DNA from 2 places in the Planococcus sp. BI3 genome. Region 2 is predicted to be linked to the other one. Evidence: a T-box and tRNA genes for the amino acid it is inferred to sense, from the RefSeq annotation. Region 2 holds a T-box; the other holds one or more tRNA genes.
What was found. A T-box is a leader RNA that pairs with one kind of tRNA and senses whether it is charged. The one in region 2 lies ahead of ileS (isoleucine--tRNA ligase), so its partner is inferred to be a tRNA-Ile.
Positions count from the first base shown of each region.

Region 1: it has a tRNA-Ile gene. The T-box ahead of ileS (isoleucine--tRNA ligase) is inferred to sense a tRNA for this amino acid. The anticodon was not compared.

Region 1 is NZ_CM155266.1:1,305,429-1,309,818, reverse strand. It holds rRNA gene AC1MEO_RS06675 (23S ribosomal RNA) at 1-24, shown strand, start outside; rRNA gene rrf (5S ribosomal RNA) at 159-274, shown strand; tRNA gene AC1MEO_RS06665 (tRNA-Val) at 285-360, shown strand; tRNA gene AC1MEO_RS06660 (tRNA-Thr) at 374-449, shown strand; tRNA gene AC1MEO_RS06655 (tRNA-Lys) at 461-536, shown strand; tRNA gene AC1MEO_RS06650 (tRNA-Leu) at 558-642, shown strand; tRNA gene AC1MEO_RS06645 (tRNA-Gly) at 648-722, shown strand; tRNA gene AC1MEO_RS06640 (tRNA-Leu) at 752-840, shown strand; tRNA gene AC1MEO_RS06635 (tRNA-Arg) at 870-946, shown strand; tRNA gene AC1MEO_RS06630 (tRNA-Pro) at 974-1,050, shown strand; tRNA gene AC1MEO_RS06625 (tRNA-Ala) at 1,057-1,132, shown strand; tRNA gene AC1MEO_RS06620 (tRNA-Met) at 1,153-1,226, shown strand; tRNA gene AC1MEO_RS06615 (tRNA-Ile) at 1,235-1,311, shown strand; tRNA gene AC1MEO_RS06610 (tRNA-Ser) at 1,327-1,419, shown strand; tRNA gene AC1MEO_RS06605 (tRNA-Met) at 1,486-1,562, shown strand; tRNA gene AC1MEO_RS06600 (tRNA-Asp) at 1,566-1,641, shown strand; tRNA gene AC1MEO_RS06595 (tRNA-Phe) at 1,659-1,734, shown strand; tRNA gene AC1MEO_RS06590 (tRNA-Gly) at 1,740-1,813, shown strand; tRNA gene AC1MEO_RS06585 (tRNA-Ile) at 1,828-1,904, shown strand; tRNA gene AC1MEO_RS06580 (tRNA-Asn) at 1,906-1,980, shown strand; tRNA gene AC1MEO_RS06575 (tRNA-Ser) at 1,985-2,075, shown strand; tRNA gene AC1MEO_RS06570 (tRNA-Glu) at 2,082-2,153, shown strand; gene AC1MEO_RS06565 (DMT family transporter) at 2,168-3,136, opposite strand; gene AC1MEO_RS06560 (1,4-dihydroxy-2-naphthoate polyprenyltransferase) at 3,268-4,179, opposite strand; gene AC1MEO_RS06555 (isochorismate synthase) at 4,350-4,390, shown strand, end outside.
Region 2 is NZ_CM155266.1:143,624-148,013, forward strand. It holds gene AC1MEO_RS00720 (cell division protein SepF) at 1-72, shown strand, start outside; gene AC1MEO_RS00725 (YggT family protein) at 93-356, shown strand; gene AC1MEO_RS00730 (YlmH family RNA-binding protein) at 423-1,208, shown strand; gene AC1MEO_RS00735 (DivIVA domain-containing protein) at 1,303-1,824, shown strand; T-box leader at 1,862-2,076, shown strand; gene ileS (isoleucine--tRNA ligase) at 2,119-4,390, shown strand, end outside.

The DNA.
Region 1 (4,390 bases), 1.2 Mb from region 2:
CTAATCGATCGAGGACTTAACCAAACAACCGTACGGATTCTTGCATGGAATCAATGTCGTGTATCCAGTTTTGAAGGAACAAGAAAAGTTTTTGGAAAAAAAGCTTGAAAAAACCACTTAGCATGGTATAATGAATCTTGTCTTTCAAAATCAAATAGTCCAGTGATGATGGCAAAGAGGCCACACCCGTTCCCATCCCGAACACGGCAGTTAAGCTCTTTTGCGCCGATGGTAGTTGGGGGTCTCCCCCTGTGAGAGTAGGGCGTCGCTGGGCAATACATATCGGAGGATTAGCTCAGCTGGGAGAGCATCTGCCTTACAAGCAGAGGGTCGGCGGTTCGATCCCGTCATCCTCCACCATTTTTTCTCTTTCGCCGGAGTAGCTCAACTGGTAGAGCAACTGACTTGTAATCAGTAGGTTGAGGGTTCAAGTCCTTTCTCCGGCACCACTCATGCAAATGAGCCATTAGCTCAGCTGGTAGAGCATCTGACTTTTAATCAGAGGGTCGAAGGTTCGAATCCTTCATGGCTCACCATTTTAATTTCATAATTGCCACGCGGGTGTGGCGGAACTGGCAGACGCACTAGACTTAGGATCTAGCGCCTTCGGGCGTGGGGGTTCGACTCCCTTCACCCGCACCATTTTTGCGGAAGTAGTTCAGTGGTAGAACGCCACCTTGCCAAGGTGGAGGTCGCGAGTTCGAACCTCGTCTTCCGCTCCAATTTTTTTTGCACACTATGCCGACCCTTAGCCGGGGTGGCGGAACTGGCAGACGCACAGGACTTAAAATCCTGCGGTAGGTGACTACCGTACCGGTTCGATTCCGGTCCTCGGCACCATTTATGCAAACCAAATGAATACTTTTTATGCGCCCGTAGCTCAATTGGATAGAGTACTTGACTACGAATCAAGCGGTTAGAGGTTCGAGTCCTCTCGGGCGCACCATATTTTTTACACTCAGCAACTCAAGTTCGGGAAGTAGCTCAGCTTGGTAGAGCACTTGGTTTGGGACCAAGGGGTCGCAGGTTCGAATCCTGTCTTCCCGACCAAACAATGGGGCCTTAGCTCAGCTGGGAGAGCGCCTGCCTTGCACGCAGGAGGTCAGCGGTTCGATCCCGCTAGGCTCCACCAACTATAATATTAAAGATCCTGGCGGCGTAGCTCAGCTGGCTAGAGCGTACGGTTCATACCCGTAAGGTCGTGGGTTCGACTCCCTCTGCCGCCACTTTTTTAGGACCTTTAGCTCAGTTGGTTAGAGCAGACGGCTCATAACCGTCCGGTCGCAGGTTCGAGTCCTGCAAGGTCCACCATTTATCTATTATCACGGAGGAATACCCAAGTTTGGCTGAAGGGATCGGTCTTGAAAACCGACAGGGGAGTCAAATCCCGCGGGGGTTCGAATCCCTCTTCCTCCTCCATATTCTTAAAATGTGTGGACAATTTATTTTAAAGATCTTGTTAGAAATCACTAACTATATTATTGTCGCGGGGTGGAGCAGTTCGGTAGCTCGTTGGGCTCATAACCCAAAGGTCGCAGGTTCAAATCCTGCCCCCGCAACCAAATGGTCCCGTGGTGTAGCGGTTAACATGCCTGCCTGTCACGCAGGAGATCGCCGGTTCGATCCCGGTCGGGACCGCCATTTTTATGTAACAAAGTGGGTCAGTAGCTCAGTCGGTAGAGCATTAGATTGAAGCTCTAAGTGTCGGCGGTTCGATTCCGTCCTGACCCACCATTTTTGCGGGTGTAGTTTAGTGGTAAAACCTCAGCCTTCCAAGCTGATGATGGGGGTTCGATTCCCCCCACCCGCTCCATATTTTATACATATGGGCCTATAGCTCAGCTGGTTAGAGCGCACGCCTGATAAGCGTGAGGTCGATGGTTCGAGTCCATTTAGGCCCACCATTCCGAAGTAGCTCAGTGGTAGAGCACCGCACTGTTAATGCGATGGTCGTAGGTTCGAGTCCTACCTTCGGAGCCATACTGGGGAAGTACTCAAGTGGCTGAAGAGGCGCCCCTGCTAAGGGTGTAGGTCGGGCAACCGGCGCGAGGGTTCAAATCCCTCCTTCTCCGCCAGTATTAGGCCCCTTGGTCAAGCGGTTAAGACACCGCCCTTTCACGGCGGTAACACGGGTTCGAATCCCGTAGGGGTCATTATAAAAAAAGTGTCATGCATTTAATTGCATGACACTTTTTTTCGTTTTGCTGGAAATGTAACTGTGGAGTATCATTCCAAGCATCACCAGTAGTATACCGAATAACGATAAGCCTGAAGGAAGGGCAATAGATAAAAAAAGGATTTCTCCTGCTAAGGCAAACAAAACTTCCATCGATTGTGTGGCTTCCACGGCGCCTAACTTTTGCATGTTTCCTCTAACCAAATCCGTTGCTTTAAAGAAAAGTACGGTGGCGATAACGCCTGAACTGATTGCGACAATTAAGGTTTGAAGACTTTGCGAAGCAGTAGGATAACCGGCAGTAATCAAGCCATATAACGATAGCACCAGCCAAAAAGGCAGACTTGCTAACGTCATCCCTAAAACCCGCTGGTAGGCATCCAGTCTGCCTCCGCAGATATCCATCATTTTTCTGTTGCCGAGTGGATATGCGATAGCAGCGATGACAACGGGAATAAAACCCAACCATAAAGTTGTTAAAGAAACGTCGTTTACTATATGTTGTAGCTGCATGAGACTGATGCCAGCCAATATGATAGAAGAGATCAACAAGCCTCTTAATGGGATTTTCCCTCGTATCTGCACTATTTCTTTTTTGCTATGTATGGTAATTAAAAATAGTGGGGCAAGCAAAGTACCCGCAATAATAGTGATTTGCCATGTTCCTGCAATCAGCCAGCCTGGAGAATAGGCAGCGGCAAAACAGAGGGGTGCGTAGAATAAACCAAATCCGACAAAGCTCCATACTATCCAAGCTCTTTTATTTTTGTTCATTTCCTGTAATAAGGGCTTCAGGTTCTTACGGGACAGAACAATGATCAGCAAAAAGGGAATCATGAAGAAGTAGCGGAGGGAAGCGCTCCAAATCCAGCTTCCACCGCCAGCCTCCATGGCGGCGTTCAGTACAAAAGTAAAGGCAAAGAAAAATGCGGCGAAAATGCCGATGACGATGGGTTTCACTTTTTAACCTCCTGTGATGAAAGCATGTAAATTATCTATCTACTATATCGCATGCTTATGACTTCTTGAAAGTGTTATTTTGACAGACAAAAAGGGATTTCCCGTGGGAATCCCTTTTTGTCTGTATTTTGTTATAGAAGATAATCAAGCAATAAACCAATCCCGAGTAAGAAAGCGACAAAGGTATTTGTTTTTCCTGTATCTTTCATCGCAGGCATTACTTTTAAAGGTTCAGTATAGCGTTTAAATATCTGAACAACTTTGATGGGTTTTAAAACGCTTAGGAAGACCAGTAAAGCCCAAGGCGTCAGCATTCCTGCAATGACTAGCACAACAATCCATGCATAGGCCAGGATGAAGAAAGACATCAAAATGTTGACGGCTGCCGGTCTTCTGACTAAAATCGCTAGCGTTTTACGGCCGCTTTCCTCATCTCCGACAATGTCACGGATGTTATTGGACATCATAATGGCTGCCACGAGCAATGTGCTCGGTACAGCAAGCAATGATGCTTCCAAAGTGACCGTTCCAGTTTGGATGTAGAAGGCAATGATGACAATCAGGTAACCCATGACCACTCCGGAGAAGAGCTCACCAAAAGGGGTGTAAGCGATCGGATAGGGGCCGCCAGTATAAAGGTAACCAATCATCATTGCAACTGCACCAACGATCAAAAGCCACCAGCTGGTTTGTGAACAAATATAAATCCCGATGACCGCAGCGATTCCATAGAATACTAAAGCCAAAGCTAAAACGGTTTTTGGTTTGACTCCGTTTCGAACGATTGCGCCGCCGATGCCAACTGAATTTTCATTATCCAAGCCTCTGGCAAAATCATAATACTCGTTGAACATGTTAGTGGCTGCCTGAATCAATAAACTTGCGATGAGCATGGCCAGAAACAACGTCCAGTTGATGGAGGAATGGTTTAAGGCAATCATCGTTCCCAAGAAAACGGGAGCGAAGGATGCGGTTAAAGTATGCGGCCGGGTCAGCTGCCACCATACGCGCCAACCGCTGTCCGCTTGCAGTGAATGTGTCATATCTATCTCTCCTTTAATTCTTTCCACTCTTCATTGTACTTCAAAATAGGAGGGAATACAGCAAATGATGTGCTGATTTTAGCAGAAAAGAGTATGATAGAAGGTAGAGATTAAAAGAAGAACAGTTAGTGGAATAAACGAGACGCTTGTCTTAAAACGGAGGTAATGAGGTGAATTCAGAATCGTCTTCATCGACCCAGCAATTTGCGGC
Region 2 (4,390 bases):
TTCCTTTGTGTACCAGACACTGTAGAAGTGGATGGCGCCATTTCAGATTATTATTACGATGATCAACAATAAGAGGGGTGCCATAAAATAATATGATAGTTCTTGTAAACTTATTGCTTTCGGCCATTAACATCTATTTCTATATCTTGATTGTCAGTGTCTTTATGAGCTGGGTGCCGAGCATTAAAGAATCCAGCTTTGGCCAAATGATTTCAAAGATTACGGATCCGTATCTGGATATTTTCAGACGTTTCATCCCGCCGATCGGCATGATAGATATCTCTCCGATTGTGGCGATTTTTACATTAAGCTTAGCAAGCCAGGGGATTGTTGTTCTGGCTGGTTACCTCATTTAACTCAAAACCTCACGTGATGTGAGGTTTTTTTCTTGAACAACTGATCACACGTGAAGGAGCATCCCTATGGAAGAGATATTTCAGCATTTTAGAAAAGAAGAACAGCAATTTATCGAGCAAGTGTCAGGCTGGCTGCGGGAAGTGGAAGACCGCTATTCACCCAAGCTGACTGATTTTTTAGATCCCCGGCAGCGATTCATCGTGGAAGCGGTGATGGGCTCGAGTGATGTGAAAATGATGTCTTCGGGAGGATTCAAAGACGCGGAACGTCAGCGAGTCTTGCTGTATCCATCTTATTTTGAGCCGCAGCAAGAGGATTTCAACATTACCGTTTTTGAATTGAAATACCCATCGAAGTTTGTCAATCTGCGCCATCCGGATATTCTGGGATCTTTGATGTCGCTTGGACTGGACCGCAGCAAGTTCGGGGATATCCGAATCGACAATGAGCGGGTTCAACTGGCTGTCATGAATGAAATCAGCCCTTATCTGCAAAGCAATTTTGTCAGTGCGGCAAAGGTGAAAGTTCAATTGAACGAAGTGGCAGCAGCAGAAGAAATGATCGAGACCAGCGAAGAGTGGACAGAAGAATCGTATACGGTCAGTTCGATGAGGCTGGATACGGTTATGAGTTCGGTCTATAATATTTCCCGGCAGAAAGCATCCGCATTGATTCATGGAGGCAAAGTGAAAGTCAACTGGACCCTGCAGGAACAGCCGTCGTTTGAGCTGCACGAATCGGATATGATTTCATCAAGAGGCTATGGCCGTGTGCGGTTGATCATGATCGAAGGGCGAACCAAAAAGGACAAAGTCCGGCTGCAGATCGGCCGCCTGGAAGCGAAAAAGTAGGCGGCTAGGAAAAAATACGAAATAATACTGAAATTTCGAGTCATGAACTGTATAATAGGAAGATAAGATGACACTTTAAGGAGAGGTTTACTCAATGCCATTATCCCCGTTAGATATACATAACAAAGAATTCAGCCGAGCATTCCGAGGATATCAGGAAGATGAAGTAAATGAATTCCTGGAACAGATTATGAGAGATTATGAAATCCTGCTAAAAGACAAGTCAACGCTTGAAGAACGGTTAAAAACCACTGATGAGCGTGTTGGCCATTTCAATACAATAGAATCAACCCTGCAGAAATCGATTTTTGTGGCACAGGAAGCTTCGGAAGAAGTTCGCCGCAATTCGCAGAAAGAAGCAGAATTGATCATCAAGGAAGCTGAGAAAAATGCAGACCGCATCGTCAATGAATCATTGACCAAAGCACGCCGCATTGCAACAGAAATCGAAGAGTTGAAAAAGCAATCACGCATCTTTAAGAACCGCTTTAAAATGTTGGTCGAGGCCCAATTGGATTTAATCGAAACAGATGATTGGGAGACGCTTTTGGAATACGACATCGATACTCAGAATTTGGAGAAGATCGAGAAGGACAAAGAAGAGTCGAACTCTTGACTCTGAGACTTTCTGCTTCTATAATTACGACATACAAAAAAACGCGCTGATAGAGACAGTACGCCATGAAGGACGGTAAAGCGAACCAGGGGCAGTGGGAGCCTGGTACGGACGCATGGACGAAAATCACTCTTGAGCAGAATTGGTGAACGACAGTATCCAATTCCGTCTACGCCACGTTACGGTGATCGAGTGGCAGCTATCTAGCTGCAACAAGGGTGGTACCGCGAGTCTAAGCTTCTCGTCCCTTTCCAGGGATGGGGGCTTTTTATTATGCCTACAGGAGGAATGGAAATGGAATACAAAGATACGTTATTGATGCCGAAAACAGATTTTCCGATGCGTGGCAATTTGCCGAATCGGGAACCGGAAATGCAACAGAAATGGGAAGAGATGGATATCTACAAGAAAGTATTGGATCGCACCAAAGGCCGTCCTTTCTTCATCCTTCATGATGGGCCTCCCTATGCGAACGGCGATTTGCATATGGGCCATGCCTTAAACAAAGTATTAAAAGATATGATCGTGCGCTCCCGCTCGATGATGGGCTTCCACGCACCATACGTTCCAGGCTGGGATACACACGGATTGCCGATTGAGCAGGCTTTGACGAACAAAGGCGTCAATCGCAAAGAAATGTCACTAGCGGAATTCCGCAAGCTTTGTGAAGAATATGCCTATCAGCAAATCGACAGCCAGCGTTCACAATTCAAACGAATCGGTGTCCGCGGTGATTGGGACAATCCATACGTAACGTTAAATCCGGCATACGAAGCACGCCAAATTGAAGTATTCGGCAAAATGGCCAATAAAGGCTATATCTATAAAGGGCTAAAGCCGGTTTATTGGTCCCCGTCAAGTGAATCATCACTTGCTGAAGCCGAAATCGAATACCATGATAAAAAATCTCCTTCTATCTACGTATCTTTCCCTGTCACTGACGGCAAAGGCGTTTTGGTTGAAGGAACAAAATTGGTGATCTGGACAACCACACCTTGGACAATCCCGGCAAACCTTGGAATTTCTGTACATGCCAAATTGGATTATGCGGAAGTTTCCGTAAACGGCTCACTGTATATCATTGCTCAGGAGCTATTGAAAGAAGTTGCGGAAGAATTGGGCTGGACGGATTACGAAGTCGTCCGCGTATTGCAAGGTGCCGAAATGGAAAATATCCTGGCGAAGCATCCATTATATGACCGGACTTCATTGGTCATGCTGGGTGATCACGTAACGACTGATTCTGGTACAGGCTGCGTCCATACGGCACCTGGCCATGGTGAAGATGACTTCCTGATCGGCAAGAAATACGGGTTGGGGATTCTTTGTCCAGTTGATGAGCGCGGAGTCATGACAGATGAAGCTCCTGGATTTGAAGGGGAATTCTATGACAAAGCCAACAAATCCATCACAGAAGCGCTGGACAATGCGGGCGCTCTTGAGAAACTTTCCTTTATTACGCACTCGTATCCGCATGACTGGCGGACGAAAAAACCGGTCATCTACCGTGCAACGGCTCAGTGGTTTGTATCGATCGATGCATTCCGCGACCAGATCCTGAAAGCCATCGGAGAAACTTCGTTCACACCGGCATGGGGCGAAACACGCCTGTATAATATGCTGCGCGACCGCGGAGATTGGAACATTTCACGCCAACGCGTATGGGGAGTTCCGATTCCAGTATTCTACGCTGAAAATGGCGATCCGGTCATCACAGAAGAAACGATTGCGCATATTGCAGATCTGTTCCGTGAAAACGGTTCGAATATCTGGTTTGAACGTCCAGCGGCAGAATTACTGCCTGCAGGATTCACCCATCCGAGCAGCCCGAACGGCTTGTTCACGAAAGAGATGGACATCATGGATGTTTGGTTCGATTCAGGATCGTCTCATCAGGGTGTACTTGTTGAGCGTGAAGATCTGCAGTACCCGGCGGATCTGTATCTGGAAGGATCTGACCAATACCGCGGCTGGTTCAACTCTTCGTTGACGACAAGTGTCGCAATTAACGGCATCGCACCTTATAAAGGCATCCTGAGCCATGGTTTCACGCTTGACGGCAATGGCCGCAAGATGAGCAAGTCGCTCGGCAACGTCATTGTGCCATCGAAAGTGATGAACCAAATGGGAGCGGACATTCTGCGTTTGTGGGTTGCTTCTGTAGACTATACTGCGGACGTTCGAGTTTCTGACGAGAACTTCAAGCAGGTATCGGAAGTTTACCGCAAAATCCGCAACACGCTGAAATTCCTTCACGGAAACTTGGCTGATTTCAATGAAAAAGAGAATCGCGTGGCATTTGAAGATATGCGCGAAATGGATCAATACATGGCGATGAAACTGCAGAAGATGGTGGAGACAGTTCGGAAATCATACGAAACCTACGAATTTTCAACGATCTACCATGCATTGAATAATTACTGCGCCAACGACTTGAGTTCTTTCTATCTGGATGTCGCGAAGGATGTCGTCTATATCGAAAGCGCTGATAATCTGCACCGCCGTGCGATGCAGACCGTCATGTTCGATTCGTTGATGGCGATTCTTAAGCTGTCGGCACCGATCA